DNA from 2 places in the Micromonospora sp. WMMA1923 genome. Region 1 is predicted to be linked to the other one. Evidence: riboswitches for the same ligand, from Rfam matches in the RefSeq annotation. Region 1 holds a riboswitch; the other holds the start of a gene.
What was found. A riboswitch is a leader RNA that binds a small molecule or an ion and turns the genes downstream of it on or off. The one in region 1 is predicted to bind thiamine pyrophosphate.
Positions count from the first base shown of each region.

Region 2: it holds a riboswitch for thiamine pyrophosphate, as region 1 does, so the genes downstream of both, thiE (thiamine phosphate synthase) here and ACN28G_RS19025 (ECF transporter S component) in region 1, are expected to answer to the same signal.

Region 1 is NZ_JBMHLZ010000001.1:4,230,028-4,238,006, forward strand. Features, by position in the region: gene ACN28G_RS18995 (Fur family transcriptional regulator) at 1-259, shown strand, start outside; gene ACN28G_RS19000 (hypothetical protein) at 363-965, shown strand; gene ACN28G_RS19005 (DUF6328 family protein) at 1,189-1,677, opposite strand; gene ACN28G_RS19010 (alpha/beta fold hydrolase) at 1,780-2,610, opposite strand; gene ACN28G_RS19015 (TIGR03943 family putative permease subunit) at 2,638-3,390, opposite strand; gene ACN28G_RS19020 (permease) at 3,387-4,394, opposite strand; TPP riboswitch at 4,802-4,906, shown strand; gene ACN28G_RS19025 (ECF transporter S component) at 4,981-5,571, shown strand; gene ACN28G_RS19030 (ABC transporter ATP-binding protein) at 5,595-7,022, shown strand; gene ACN28G_RS19035 (energy-coupling factor transporter transmembrane component T family protein) at 7,040-7,840, shown strand.
Region 2 is NZ_JBMHLZ010000001.1:4,885,933-4,893,911, forward strand. Features, by position in the region: gene thiD (bifunctional hydroxymethylpyrimidine kinase/phosphomethylpyrimidine kinase) at 1-196, opposite strand, end outside; gene ACN28G_RS22050 (thiamine phosphate synthase) at 193-861, opposite strand; gene ACN28G_RS22055 (thiazole synthase) at 858-1,649, opposite strand; gene thiS (sulfur carrier protein ThiS) at 1,646-1,846, opposite strand; gene thiO (glycine oxidase ThiO) at 1,974-3,161, opposite strand; gene thiE (thiamine phosphate synthase) at 3,235-3,858, opposite strand; TPP riboswitch at 3,853-3,961, opposite strand; gene ACN28G_RS22075 (ThuA domain-containing protein) at 4,500-7,979, shown strand, end outside.

The DNA.
Region 1 (7,979 bases):
CACGGTCTACCGCACCCTGCAGGGGCTCGCCGACGCCGGTGAGATCGACGTGATGCGCCCGCCCGGCGGGGAGCACCTCTACCGGCGGTGCAGCGAGGGGCACCACCACCACCTGGTCTGCCGGGCCTGCGGCCGGACCGTCGAGGTGGCCGGCCCCGCCGTCGAGACCTGGGCCGACCGCGTCGCCGCCCAGCACGGCTACACCGACGTCAGCCACACCCTGGAGATCTTCGGCACCTGCCCCACCTGCCCTTCGTGAAAGGAAGGGCCCCCTATTAACGCTTCCGGTAGAGCGGGGCACCCTTCTCACCGGCTGCTGCGGGGCATCGACGGGTGAGCGGGAGCGTGGCACGCTGTCCGGCGTGAAGATCTACGCCGACCGTTCCCCGGTCGCCCTCCGTCAGCTCCTCACCGATCTCCTCGTCGTCGCCTGGGTGTACGGCTCGATCCGGGGCGCGCTCTGGCTGCACGACCTGGTCGAGAAGCTGGCCGTACCCGGACAGAAGCTGGAGGGCGCGGGCGGCGGCCTCGCCGACAACCTGGCCGACGCCGGCGGCAAGGTCGGGCGGGTGCCACTGGTCGGCGACGAGCTGACCGCGCCCTTCGAACGGGCCGCCGGTGCCGCCCGGTCGCTGGCCGAGGCGGGCCGGGACCAGCAGGAACTGGTCGACCAGCTCGCCCTGGCCCTCGCCGTGGCGGTGCTGATCTTCCCCCTCGGGCTGGTGCTCTTCGGCTGGCTGCCGCTGCGGCTGCGCTGGATGCGCCGGGCCGGGTCGGCGGCGGCCCTGGCCGGGGTGCCCGCCGGACGGGACCTGCTGGCCCTGCGGGCGCTGGCCAACCAACCGGTGGGCCGGCTGACCCGGATCGCGCCGGACGTGGCCGAGGCGTGGCGGCGCGGGGACGCGTCCACCGTGGACGCATTGGCCCGCCTGGAACTGCGCCGCCTGGGCCTCAAGTCTCGATAGGGCGCGCCTCGACCCCGGGGTTCGGCCAGGCGCGCCGGCCCCACGGCCGGGGCCAGAGCGGGCCGCGCCAGGCCGGCCTCGGGGCGGGCCACGCCAGGGCGGGTCACGCCAGGGCGGGCCACGCCAGGGCGGGTCAGGGCGGCCCGGACGAAGGGGCCGCCCGGGTCCGTGAGAGGGGCGCCCCGCTATACCGAAAGCGTTAAGCGGGGGCCCTTCCTTTCACTCAGGTGGGGGTGTCCTCGTCGTCGTCGAGGTCATCGTCGCCCCAGTTGCGGCGGCTGAACGGCAGCACCGCCCAGAAGGTCAGGAACCACACTCCGGTGATACCGCTGAGCAGCAGGGCGACCCACCAGGGCAGGACGAAGTCGGTGACCAGCATGACCGCGCTGACCATCGAGACCAGCATGAGCACCAGACCACCGCTGGCCATCCGGTGGGCGAAGCGGACCAGTTCCGGCTTGCGACCCTGCCGGAACAGCGCCCGGTGGAACGCGACCGGCGAGATGATCATCGCGGTGGCACCGGCAGCGGCCAGCAACGCGACGATGTAGACGTCCCGCTGGAAGTCCGTGGTCCGGTCGAACCCGGCACTGAACGGCAGGGTCAGCAGAAAGGCGAAGAGGATCTGCACGCCGGTCTGCGCGACCCGCAACTCCTGGAGCAGGTCGGCGAAGTTTCGCTGCCAACGCTGCTTCTCGGTTTCCTTCGACACGTGCTACCTCCGGTGAGACGTACCGCCCCCGGGGTCCACCCCCGGTTGGCGACAACGCCTTTGCCCTACGGCAGACAGTGCGAAACCGACTCATGAACGTCGTTACAACGTCGGCCCCACCCGGGCCAGGATCGCCTCGGTCAGGGCCTGCGGCGCCTCGTCGGGAATCCAGTGGCTCACCCCGGGCAGCACCACGAAGCGGTACTCCCCCGTCACGCGTTCGGCGCAGGTCTCGGCGGCGGTGCGGCCGATCGCGGTGTCCCCGTCACTCCACACGAAGGTGGTCGGCACCGGCACCGCCGGGGTCCGCGCCAACTCGGCCCCGGACATCGCCCGGTACCAGTTCAGCGCGGCGGTCAACGCCCCCGGCCGGCGCATCGGCTCGGCGTACCGGGCCACCCGCTCGGCGTCACCGACGCCGCCGAGCATCTTGCGCAGCGCCGCGCCGTTCCAGGCCAGCAGCACCTTCTCCGCCGTACCCGCCCGGCGGAACAACGCGATGTACGACGAGCGGGCCTTCTGCCCCGCGTCGGTGGCCAGCGCGTGGGCCATCGCCGCCGGGTGCGGCACCGAGACGGCGGTGAGCGTGTGCACCCGGTCGGGATGGTAGGCGGCCACCTGCCAGGCGACCAGCGCGCCCCAGTCGTGACCGACCAGGTGGGCAGCGGGTACGTCGAGCGCGTCGAGCAGGGCCACCGCGTCGGCGACGCACTCGGCGAGCCGGTAGTCGCGGACCTGCGGTGGCCGGGCGTCGGGCGAGTAGCCGCGCTGGTCCGGGGCGTAGGTGCGCAGCCCGGCGGCGTGCAGGGCCGGCACCACGTCGTCGAACTCCCCGGAGTGCTGCGGGAACCCGTGCAGCAACAGCACCGGCACCCCGTCGGCCGGCCCACCGGCGGCAACGTCGAAGGTGAGGCCACGCGTTTCGATCCGCATCACCGGAACCTACCCGGGCCGGGCCGGCTAGTCGTACTGTTGCCGGGGCACGGGGACCTCACGCCAGGTCTCGACGTCCAGGTAGGGGATCTCGGCGTCGTTGACCGGGTCCCGTCCGATCCGGTCGGTGTACCGCCCGATCACCTCGATCCAGGTGTCCTGGGGCAGGCCCACCGGCACCTCGCCGGTCAGGCCCAGCTTGACCGGACGCCCGTCGGCGGCACAGCAGGACAGCACCATCCGGGCCAGGATCGGTTCTCCGGCGCCGCCGGTGGCGATGAATCCGGTGAGCTGGACCCGGCGGTCGCCGATCGACTCGCCGGCGTCGAAGAGCGCCCGGGAGGCGTAGTCCAGCACGGTGATCTTGGCAGGGTCACCGGCGGGCAGGGCGGGATAGTCGGAGAGCCCACCACTGGGGACGGTGGCACCGGCCTGGCTGACCGCGTACGAGCCGAGCGCGGGCGGGGCGACCAGCAGCAGACCCAGCACCGGCAGCAGGAGCAGCCAACCGATCCGCGGCTCGTGGTGGGCGTGCCCGGCATCGGCGTGCGCCACCGGGCCGGCCGGCTCACCGTCGGGCGGCTGCACCGAGGCGGGCAGCAGCGGGCGCAACTCGTACCAGAGGGTCATCACGGCGACGGCGACCAGTGCCAGGCCGGCGGCGACGAGGAAGGGCTGCAGGCTCTCCTTGACGTAGCGCAGGTGCAGGTCGGTGAGGCTGGCCCGGACCACGGCCCCGCCGAGCAGCAGCAGCACGACCGCCTGGGCCTGCCGGTTCACAGCAGCACCGCCCCGGTGGCCACCGCCACCGTCACGGCGACCACGAACGTCGCCGGGGCGAACCGGAGGGCGAACCGGCGGCCGAAGACCCCCGACTGCATCGCGATCAGCTTCAGATCGACCATCGGACCCACCACCAGGAAGACCAGCCGGGATGTGAGGGAGAACTGGGACAGCGACGCGGCCACGAAGGCGTCCGCCTCGGAGCAGAGGGAGAGCAGCACGGCGAGCACCGCCAGGGCGAGCACCGACAGCACCGGGTTGTCGGCGAGGGTCTGCAGCCACCGCTCCGGCACCAGCACGTTGATGCTGGCCGCCGCCATCGCGCCGAGGACCAGGAAGCCACCGGCGTGCGTGACGTCGTGCCGGATCGCCGCCCAGAACGCCGCACCCCGGGAGAGGCCGTCGAGGTCGGGGCGGTGCGGCAGCCGGATCCAGTCGGCGCGGCCCAGCCGCAGCCAGAGCCAGCCCATCAGCACCGCGACCACCAGGCTGGCCAGGCCCCGGGCGAGCACCATCTCGGGGTTGCCCGGGAAGGCGACCGCCGTCGCGACCAGCACGATCGGGTTGATCGCCGGGGCGGCGAGCAGGAAGGCCAGCGCGGCGGCCGGGGTGACCCCCCGACGGATCAGCGAACCGGCGATCGGCACCGCGCCGCACTCGCAGCCGGGCAGCACGAAGCCGGCCGCGCCGGCCAACGGCACCGCCAGGCCGGGCCGGCGGGGCAGCGCGCGGGCCCAGAACGAACGCGGCACGAAGACCGCGATCACCGCCGAGAGCATCACCCCGAAGACCAGGAAGGGCATCGCCTGCACCAGGATCGAGACGAAGACGGTCGTCCAGGTCTGCCAGCGGGGTGCGGAGAGCAGGTCGGCGACCGGCTCGCGGAAGACGACCAGCAGGATCAGCAGCCCGGCGAGGACCTCCACCGAGCCGACCCGGTCGCCGAGGAACCGGCGTGGCCCGTCCGCCGGGGGCTCGGCCGCCGGAGAACCAGGACCCACCGGGGAACCAGAATCCGCCGGGGAGCCAGGATCCACCGGGGAACCAGGATCCACCGGGGAACCAGAATCCGCCGGGGAGCCAGGATCCACCGGGGAACCAGGATCCACCGGGGAACCAGGACCCACCGGGGAACCAGAATCCGCCGGGGAGCCAGGATCCACCGTCGTACCACGGTGGTTGGTCTCTGCGGTCACCTGTACGCCCCTTCACCGACGCTCCGAACCTGCCAGGGCCCGTTGCCGGTGCGCGGGAACCATCGGTCGGCCGCCTGAGGGTACTGCCCACCGACGGGCCACGTCGATGCGTACCGGACAGCCTGTGGAAAACCCGGCATACCGGCGGCTGACCAGGCAATGATCACTTTGCCGGTCGATTCACCGGGGTGTTAGCGTCGGTGAGACAACTTCACCTCCGACAGGGGAGCGCGCAGCGCTGAGAGTGCGGGTCCGCCCGCAGACCCTCGAACCTGATCTGGGTAATGCCAGCGCAGGGAGTTCGGTCGACCTTCAGCCGCGCCGTCGTCCGGTCCGCCGGGCACGGCGTGCGTCTTCTCCTGGTTCGCACTCGGGACTGGGAGCATCCACCATGAGCCACACCGACACCGATCGCTGGCGGACCATCGACATCGTGGTCGCCTCCGTGATCGCGGTCGCCTTCGGCGTCATCTTCTGGGCCTGGAACCTGGTCTGGACGGCAACCGAGGGCGCGTTCGCCTTCTTTCCACCGGCCCAGGCGGTCATCTACGGCATCTGGCTGGTCCCCGGGGTGCTGGGCGGCCTGGTGATCCGCAAGCCCGGCGCCGCCTTCTACTGCGAGTTCCTCGCCGCGTTCGTCTCGGTGCTGCTGGGCAGCCAGTGGGGCGTGGTGGCCATCCTGCAGGGCGCCTTCCAGGGGGTCGGGGCGGAGCTCGGCTTCGCCGCGTTCCGGTACCGCTCGTACCGGCTGCCGGCGGCGATGCTCTCCGCCACCCTGGCCGGGCTCGCCGCGGCGGTCTTCGACCAGATCCGGTACTACGCCGCGCTCGACCTGCTCACCGCCCGGCTGCCGATCTTCGTCCTGACCGTGCTGAGCGCCACGGTGCTGGCCGGGGTCGGCGGCCTGCTGCTCACCCGGGCGTTGGCCGGCACCGGGGTGCTCGACCGGTTCCCCGCCGGCCGCGACCGCGCCCTGGTCTGATCCCGGACCCGGGGGTACGCGGCGTGGGCACGGTGCGGTTGCGGGGCTTCGGCTGGCGGCACGCGGGGCGTCGGGCCTGGGCGGTACGCGGGCTGGACCTGGACGTCGAGCGGGGCGAGCGGGTCCTGCTGCTCGGTGCCTCCGGGGCCGGCAAGAGCACCCTGCTGGCGGCGTTGGCCGGGTTGCTGCCGACGGACTCCGGCGAGCAGGAGGGCACCGTCGAGATCGACGGGGTCGACCCCCGCAAGGACCGGGAACGCGTCGGCATCGTCTTCCAGGACCCGCAGACCCAGCTGGTGATGGCCCGCTGCGGTGACGACGTCGCGTTCGGCCTGGAGAACCGGGGGGTACCGGCCGGCGAGATCTGGCCAAGGGTCGACGCGGCGCTGCGTCGGGTCGGCTTCCCGTACCACCGGGACCGGCCCACGGCGGCGCTCTCCGGCGGTGAGCAGCAACGGCTCGCCCTGGCCGGGGCGCTCGCCCTGCACCCGGGGTTGCTGCTGCTGGACGAGCCGACGGCCAACCTCGACCCGGTCGGGGCCGAGCTGGTCCGCGACGCGGTCGCGCTCGCCGTGGACGCCGACACCACCCTGGTGCTGGTCGAGCACCGGGTGGCGGAGGCGCTACGGCTGGTCGACCGGGTGGTGGTGCTGGCACCCGGCGGCGGCGTCCGGGCCGACGGCCCGCCCGGGGAGGTCTTCGCCGCGCACGGCGACGAGCTGGCCGCCGAGGGGGTGTGGGTGCCGGGTCACCCGGTCGCGCCCCGCCGGGCCCGGACCCCGGTCGGCGACCGGTTGCTCACCGCCGACCGGCTCGGCCTGCCGCCCCGGTTGGCCACCACCGAGCTGACGGTACGCGCCGGCGAGGCGCTCGCCGTGCTCGGCCCGAACGGGGCCGGCAAGTCCACCCTGGCGCTGCTCCTGGGCGGCCTGCTCCGACCGGGCACCGGCCGACTGACGGCCACCGCCGAGCTGGCCGGCGCGGACGCCGCCACTGCCCCGCACCGGTGGCGGGCACCCGCACTGGCCGGCCGGATCGGGTCGGTGTTCCAGGATCCGGAGCACCAGTTCGTCACCGGCACCGTCAGCGAGGAGTTGGCCCTGGGGCCACGCCGTACCGGTCAGCCGGAGCACGCGGTGCGGACCACCGTGGACGGGTTGCTGCACCGGCTGCGGCTGACCCGGCTGGCCGGGGCCAACCCGTACACCCTCTCCGGCGGGGAGGCGCGGCGGCTGAGCGTGGCGACGGCCCTGGCCACCGCGCCCCGGCTGCTGGTCTGCGACGAGCCCACCTTCGGCCAGGACCGCCGGACCTGGCTGGAGCTGGTGGACCTCTTCGCCGACCTGCGCGACGCCGGGCACGGGGTGGTCACCGTCACCCACGACGCGGACTTCGTCGCCGCGCTGGCCGACCGGACCCTGGTCCTGGAACGCGCCGATGCACGCCGCTGAGGACCGGGAGCGCGCCGATGTTCGGCGGTGAGGCGGTGGCCGCGCCGGACGCCCCGTTGGCCCGGCGCAACCCGGTGGCGAAGCTGGCGGCGGCGATGGTCTTCTCGGTGGTGCTGCTCGCCACACTGGATCCGGTGGCCCCGGCGATCGCCATCGCGGTGGAGTTGGCCGTCCTGCCGCTGTTCGGGGTCCGCTACCGGGTGCTGGCCCGGCGGGCGCTGCCGCTGCTGGCCGCCGCCGCGGGCGTACTGGTGACCCTGGTGTTGTTCGCCGCGGACCGCTCCGGCCGGACGCTGCTCGCGGCGGGTCCGGTGCTGGTCACCTCGGGGGTGCTGGTGACCGCGCTCGGGATGGTGCTGCGGCTGTTCGCGGTGGCCCTGCCCGGGGTGATCGTCTTCGCCACCACCGACCCGACCGACCTGGCCGACGCGTTGATCCAGAACGTGAAGGCACCGGCCCGGTTCGCCATCGGCGCGCTGGCCGCGTTCCGGCTGGTGCCGTTGCTCGCCCAGGAGTGGCAGATGATCGGCATGGCCCGTCGGGCGCGCGGGGTGGACGCCGGGCGCAACCCGGTGGCGAAGCTGCGCCTCTTCGGCTCCACCGGGTTCGCGCTGCTGGTCGGCGCGATCCGGCGGGGCACCCGGTTGGCGGTGGCGATGGACGCCCGGGGGTTCGACGCCGGCGGGCCCCGCACGGTCGCCCGCCGGCAGCGGTTCACCGTGGCCGACGGCCTGCTGGTGGCCGGGGCGCTGGTGGTGGCCGCTGGGTCACTGGCGGTCAGCGTCGCGGTCGGCACCTTCCGTCCGCTGATCGGCTGAGGTCGTACCGGGCGATCGTTCGCGCGACCACCTGGTGACACCAGGTCGATGGCCCCGCCGGTCGGTCCGCCGGCCGCGATACCGTCAGCAGGACTGCAGGCCAAGTTGATCCCTGCAGGCCGACGTGGAAGGTGGCGGA
Region 2 (7,979 bases), 660 kb from region 1:
TGTCGAGCTGCTCGACGACGGTCTGCGGGGGCAACGGCAGCACCCCGTCGACGCCCCGGGTGTTCTGCGCGGTGACCGCCGTGATCACGCTGGTGCCGTACGCGCCCAACGCGGCGAAGGTCTTCAGGTCGGCCTGGATGCCGGCACCCCCGCCGGAGTCCGAGCCGGCGATGGTGAGGACGGTCGTGGGGGTCACTCTGTTCCTCCGCGGGACGGGTACGGGCCGGGTACCTGCCGGACGGCGGCACCGAAGGCGTGGGTGAGGCGGGCCGCCGACTCGGCCGGATCGTCGGCGCGCATCACCGCGGCGAGCACCGCCACCCCCGCCGCGCCCGCCTCGACGGCGGCGGTCACCTGCTCGGGTGTCTGGATCCCGCCGAGGGCCAGCACCGGTACCGGGGCGGTCCGGACCAGCTCGGCGAGTCCGCGGGGACGCAGCGGTGGGCCGTACCCGGGTTTGCTGTCGGTCGGCCAGACCGGCGACAGGGTGACGTAGTCCTCGCTGGTCAGCGCGGCCAGTTCCGCCGCGTCGTGGCAGGACCGGCCGACGAGCCGGACCGGCGGTGGCGGGTACGGGCCGGCGGCGGGCAGGTGCACGGCGTCGCCGTCGAGCGCGTCGGCCCCGGCGACGACGAGCGTCCCGCCCACCTGGTCGAGGACCGGGCGCAGCGCGACCGCGAGGGCGACCCGCTCGGTGCGGGGCAGGTCCCTCTCCCGCAGCACCACCCACCGCACGCCCCCGGCCACCGCCGCCGCGACCACCTCGGGCAGCGGCCGTCGCGCCACCCGCCGGTCGGTGAGCACCACCACCCCCGACGGCACGGCGACGCCCGGTCCGGCGGCACGGGTAGGCGGGGTCACAGCTCGGGCCGTCCCTCGTCGGGGGTGGACGGCAGGGCGTGCGAGCGGCGGGGGATCCGGCCGGCCTGGTGGGCCAACCGGCCGGCGGAGATCGCGTACCGCATGGCGGTGGCCATCGCCACCGGGTCGACGGCCCGGGTGACCGCGCTGGCCAGCAGCACCGCGTCACAGCCCAGCTCCATCGCCAGCGCGGCATCCGAGGCGGTCCCGACACCGGCGTCCAGGATCACCGGTACGTCGACGCTCTGCCGGATCAACCGGATGTGGTGCGGGTTGCCGATGCCCAGGCCGGAGCCGATCGGCGAGCCGGCCGGCATCACCGCCGCGCATCCCACGTCGGCCAGCCGCCGGGCGAGCACCGGATCGTCACTGGTGTACGGCAGCACGGTGAACCCGTCGGCGACCAGCTCCTCGGCGGCGTGCAGCAGCTCCACCCCGTCGGGCAGCAGCGTCCGCTCGTCGCCGATCACCTCCAGTTTGATCCAGTCGGTGTCGAAGGCGTCCCGGGCCAGGTGGGCCACCTTGACCGCCTCGGCGGCGGTGTAGCAGCCGGCGGTGTTGGGCAGCAGCTGCACCCCGCACCGGTCGAGCAGGTCGAGCAGTCCACCGGCGGTGCCGGGCGCGGTGTCTACCCGGCGCAGCGCCAGGGTGACCAGGCCGGTGCCGGAGGCCCGGATCGCCTGCTCCAGCACGTGCAGGTTGGCCGCGCCACCGGTGCCGAGGATCAGCCTCGACCCGAAGGTCCGGCCACCGAGGACGAGGTCGGAGTCGTTCGACACCGCGCTCACCCGCCCTGCGCCGCGCTGAGCACCTCGACCCGGTCGCCGTCGCGCAGCGCCGTGTCCGGCCAGCCGGTACGCGGCACCACCTCGCCGTTGACCGCGACGGCCAGGCCGCGCTGCTGGGTGGTGACCTCCCGGACCAGATCGGCCACGCTCAGGCCGACGTCGACCGTCCGGGCCGCACCGTTCACCGTCACGTCCATCTCTCCTCCTCGATCGATCGGGCGTCACCGACCGCGACAGCCGCCACCGACCCAGCCCGCACCGACACCCCCGCCGGTGCAAGGAAGGGCCCCCTTTTATCGCTTTCTGAGGTAAAAGGGCCCCTTCCTAACACGACAGGCCCCGGAGCAGCTCGGCCGGGACCGACGACGAGGCAGGTGCCATCGACCCGACGGGTACGGTGAAGCGGTCGGCGCGGAACGGGGCGAGCAGCGGGTCGGCGACCCCGGTGGTCACCAGGTCGGCGATCAGGTCGGCGGTGACCGGGGTGAGCACGATGCCGTGCCGGTGATGCCCGGTGGCGGCGACCACGTCCGGCCGACCGGGCAACGGGCCGAGTACCGGGGCGTTGTCAGGCGTGCCGGGGCGCAACCCGGCGACCGTCTCCACCAGGTCGTACTCGGCGAGCTCGGGGACCAGGTCGACGGCGGCGCGCAGCAACCGCAGCACCGCGCCGGCGGAGACGGCGGTGTCGGAGCGCTCCTCGACGGTGGCGCCGACCACCACCTCCCCGTCGGCGCGGGGCACCAGGTAGACCGGCTCGCCGTCGGCGTACCCCCGGATGACGTGCCGGAAGCCCGGCGGAGCGCCGTCGGGCGCGCGGAGCCGGAGGATCTGTCCCTTCACCGGGCGGACCGGCAGCCCGGTCAACGCCGCCGCGCCGGTGCCGGCCGCCACCACGGTCACCCGACCGGGCCGCCGGGACAGCGCGGTGACCCCGCTGTCGACGATCTCGACCCCGGCCCGCTCGGCGGCGGTGCGCAGCGCGGCGACCAGCCGACGCGGGTCGACCTGGTGGTCGGTGGCGGCGAACGCCCCACCGCGGACCCGCAGGCTCAGCGCGGATTCGCGTCGGCGCAACTCCGAGGGGCGCAGCGGCGTGATCGGTAACCCCAACCCCTCCTGGTACGACCAGAGTCGTCGCGCCTCGGCCAGGTCGTCGCCGGTCAGCCCGACCACGAGGGTGCCGTCGGTGCGGTAGCCCAGGTCGACGCCGGTGGCCCCGGTCAGCTCGGCGGCGAATGCCGGCCAGCGGCGGGCCGAGTCGGCCAGCAGCCCGGTCAGCTCGTCCTCGCCGAAGTGCGCCTCGACGACCGGGGAGAGCATCCCGGCCGCGACGTGCGAGGCCCCCGACCCGGGCGCCGGATCGTGCAGCCTGACCCGCACCCCGCGCTGCGCACACCGCCACGCCACCGCCAGCCCGATCACCCCACCCCCCACCACCACCACCTCCTCGGGTGCAAGGAAGGGCCCCCTGTTATCGCTTTCTGTTGTAAAAGGGCCCCTTCCTAACACGACGGCCCCCGCACCACGCCCCGCACCACGCCCCGCAGCACGACGGGCAGCACGACGGGCCCGGCAGCGCGACTCACGACAGGCCCCGGAGCAGTTCAGCCGTGACGCGGGCCGGATCGGCGGCGGCGGAGAGCTCCCCCACCACCGCCACCCCGTACGCCCCGGCGGCCCGCAGCGCCGGCACCCGGGCCACGGTCACCCCGCCGATCGCGATCACCGGTACGTCGACCGCCGCGACCACGGCCCGTACGCCGGTCGGGCCGATCGGGTCGGGCAGCCCGTCCTTGGTGGAGGTGTGGTGGCAGGGGCCGACCCCCAGGTAGCTGGCCCCGGCGGCGACGGCGCTGCGGGCGGTGACCGGTTCCCGGGCGGTGGCCCCGAGCACCGCCTGCGGGCCGAGTACCCGACGGGCCGCGTCGACGGGCAGGTCGTGGGCGCCGACGTGCCCCCCGGCCGCGCCGATCGCCAGCGCCACGTGCAGCCGGTCGTTGACCAGGCAGGTCGCCCGGTACGGCGCGCAGAGCGCGAGCACCCGTCCAGCCAGGTCGTACGCCTCGCGGTCGGTGGCCTCGTCGGTCACCCGGACCTGCACGACGAGGTCGCTGCCGGCGACGCCGAGCGCGGCGCGCAGCACGGCCAGCGGGTGCCGCCCGGGGCGGGTGTCGGTGATCAGATGCAGTCGTCCCAGGGACGGCACGGCAACACTCCTCCCTGCGCCGGCATTACCCGGATCAGGTTCGACGGTCGGGGGCTGCAGCCCCCCTCTCAGCCCGGTACACCGGGCTCCCGTGGGTTCGTCGGGTGTCACCGTACGTCGTTTCCGCCGCTCCGCCAACCCCCACCCTGCCGCTCCGCCGGCTCCGACCCACAGTGAAAGCCGCCGCCACCCCCGCAGCGAAAGCCGCCGCCACTCCGCAGCGCCAGCGGCCTCCACTGAGGGCGGTCGGCCAGGTCCGGACCGCCGCCTGAAATGACAAAGATGGCGATCTGCATTGACTTGCACCAATTTCAGGCACAGTTGTTATCGAAACGTAACAACCAGGAACCTTGCTGGAAATTGATCGACGAACGCAAATTGAGGTGAATCGATTCGGCTTCGCGCCGCCGCGTACCCTCGCCCGCCCGGAACGAGCACTCGGATCGACTCGGAGTGACCCATCCACCACTCCAGCCCGTCCCGTACGGACAGAGGAGAACTCCGTGTCCCGATCTCGTCGTGGACGAGCAGCGCTCAGCCCCCTGCCGGTGGCGCTGCTCGTCCTCACCCTCACCCTGGGCGGTGCCCCGGCCCAGGCGAACACCGCCGCCGAGGCCAGCACCGTCCAGGCCAGCAGCACGATGACCGGCACCACGACAGCCGGCAGCACGACAGCCGCCAGCACGAAGGCCGAGCCGGCGGTGGCTGCCGCGGCGGACCCGTACGCCGTGCTGGTCTTCTCCAAGACCGCCGGTTTCCGGCACGACTCGATCCCGGCCGGGATCAGTGCGATCCAACGGCTCGGCGCGGCGAACAACTTCACCGTCACCAGCACCGAGGACGCCGCCGCCTTCACCGACGCCAACCTGGCCCGGTTCAAGGCGGTCATCTGGCTGTCGACCACCGGTGACGTGCTGAACGCCACCCAGCAGGCGGCCTTCGAGCGCTACATCCGGGCCGGTGGCGGCTACGCCGGCGTGCACGCCGCCAGCGACACCGAGTACGACTGGGCCTGGTACGGCCAACTGGTCGGCGCGTACTTCAACAGCCACCCGGCCAACCAGACCGCCACCGTGAAGGTCGAGGACCACCAGCACGAGTCCACCCGGCACCTGCCGGACCGGTGGTCCCGGTACGACGAGTGGTACAACTTCCGCACCAACCCCCGGGCCCGGGGCGTGCAGGTGCTGGCCTCGCTCGACGAGCGCAGCTACAGCCCCGGTGCCGGTGCGATGGGCGCGGACCACCCGATCGCCTGGTGCCAGAGCTTCGACGGCGGCCGGTCCTGGTACACCGGCGGCGGGCACACCCAGGACTCCTTCACCAACGCGGAGTTCCTGCAGCACCTGCTCGGTGGCATCCAGACCGCCGCCGGGGCGGTGCACGCCGACTGCGGTGCCGGTCGGGCGGCCAACTTCGAGAAGGTGACGCTGGACAGCAACACCAGCAACCCGATGGAGCTGGACATCGCCCCGGACGGCCGGGTCTTCTACATCGAGCGCGACGGACGGGTGCAGATCATCCAGCCGGACACCAACCGGACGGTCACCGCCCTGCGGTTGAGCGTCTTCGGCGGCAACGAGGACGGTCTGCTCGGCATCCGGCTCGACCCCAACTTCGCCAGCAACCGCTGGGTCTGGCTCTACTACGCGCCGAGCGCCGGCGGGTCCCGTAACCACCTGTCCCGGTTCACCGCCAACGGTGACACCATCGACCCGGCCAGCGAGAAGGTCGTCCTGCAGATCCCCACCCAGCGCAACACCTGTTGCCACATGGGCGGGAGCATGACCTTCGACTCGGCCGGCAACCTGTACCTGGCCACCGGGGACAACACCAACCCGTTCGACTCCGGCGGGTTCAGCCCGCTGGACGAGCGCAGCGGGCGGGCCGACTACGACGCGCAGCGTACCGCCGGCAACACCAACGACCTGCGCGGCAAGGTGCTCCGGATCCGGCCGCAGGCCGACGGCACGTACACCGTCCCGAGCGGCAACCTCTTCGCCCCGGGCACCGCCCGGACCCGGCCGGAGATCTACGCGATGGGCCTGCGCAACCCGTTCCGGATCGGCATCGACCGCAAGACCAACGTCCTGTACGTCGCCGACTACGGCCCGGACGCCGCCACCGCCAACCCGAACCGGGGTCCGGCGGGGCTGGTGGAGTGGAACATCGTCGACCGGCCGGGTAACTTCGGCTGGCCGTACTGCCACGGCAACAACCAGGCATACAACGACTACCAGTTCCCCTCCGGCCCGAGCGGCGCGAAGTTCAACTGTGCCGCGCCGGTGAACAACTCCCCCAACAACACCGGCCTGACCAACCTGCCGGCGGCGATCCCGGCGACTGTGGACTACGGCTACGGCGGTGACGCCCGCTTCCCGGAGATCGGCGGCGGCGGCGCGCCGATGGCCGGCCCGGTCTACCGGTACGACCCGAACCTGTCGTCGCGTCGGCAGTGGCCGGCGTACTTCGACGGCAAGGCGATGTTCGGTGAGTGGAACCAGTCGCGGATGTACACCTTCCAGGTCGCCAAGGACGGCAAGTCCCTGGTGGATATCAACCGGATCCTCGACCAGATGAGTTTCGTCCGGCCGATGGACTTCGAGTTCGGCCCGGACGGGGCGCTCTACCTCATCGAGTGGGGCAGCGGCTTCGGCGGCAACAACGACAACTCGGGTGTCTACCGGATCGACTACACCGCCGGGGCCCGCGCCCCGATCGCGGTGGCCGCCGCCACCCCGACCTCCGGCGCACCTCCCCTCAGCGTCACCTTCTCCAGCGCCGGCTCCCGGGACCCCGACGGCGGCACGCTCAGCTACGCCTGGACCTTCGGCGACGGCGGCACCTCCAGCCAGGCCAATCCGACCCACACGTACACCCGGTCCGGCAGTTACACCGCGCAGCTGCGGGTGACCAACCCGGCGGGGCGTACGGCGGTGGCGAACGTGCCGATCACCGTCGGCAACACCGCGCCCACCGTCACCATCGAGTTCCCGCCGGACGGCGGCTTCTACGACTGGGGCGACCAGGTCGCGTACACCATCAAGGTGACCGACCCCGAGGACGGCACGATCGACTGTTCCCGGGTCAACCTGCAGGTGCTGCTCGGCCACGACGAGCACGCCCACCCGCTGGAGCAGCGCACCGGCTGCACCGGCACGGTGCAGACCCAGCTCGCCGACGGGCACGGCGCCGAGGCCAACGTCTTCACCGTGCTGGAGGCGACCTACACCGACCGGGGCGGGTCGAACGGTGCGGAACCGCAGACCGGTCGGGCCCTGGAGATCCTGCAGCCCAAGCGGAAGCAGGCCGAGTACCACAGCGCCACCGGCCGGGTGGCCGGTGCCACCGGCGGCGGCGACCCGGGCGTGGTCCGGGAGGCCGGTTCCGACAGCGCCGGCGGCGGGCAGAACATCGGCTTCATCGAGGACGGCGACTGGTGGTCGGTCAGCCCGGCCAGCCTGACCGGCATCACCTCGGTACGCCTGCGGGCCGCCTCGGCCTCCTCCGGTGGCCGGATCGAGGTACGCGCCGGAGCCGCCGACGGCCCACTGCTCACCTCGGCCACCGTGCCGGCGACCGGGGCCTGGCAGACGTACACCGACGTCACCGCGCAGATCCCGAACGGCGCGGCGGCCCAGGGCAGCCTCTTCTTCGTCGCCCGGGACCCGAACCGGGGCACCGGCAGCCTGTTCAACGTCAACTGGGTGGACTTCGTCGGTCCGGGGATCAGCGGCAACTCGCCACCGACGGTGACCGCCTCGGCCACCCCGACCAGCGGGACCGCCCCGCTGACCGTGGCCTTCACGGGTACGGCGACCGACCCCGACGGCGACACCCCGTTGACGTACGCCTGGAGCTTCGGTGACGGTGGTACCGCCAGCACCCTCAACGCCAGCCGGACCTACACCACGCCGGGCACCTACACCGCCACCCTGACGGTCACCGACAGCCGGGGTGCGCGGGGCCAGGCGAGCGTGCAGATCCGGGTGGACGGCACGGGCACCCCGTCCTGCCAGGCGCTGCGCTCCGACGAGTTCACCGGCACGTCGCTGGACCGGCAACGGTGGTCCGGTGGGGTGCGGGAGAACCCGTCCTCGACCTCGGTCACCGGAGGCGTG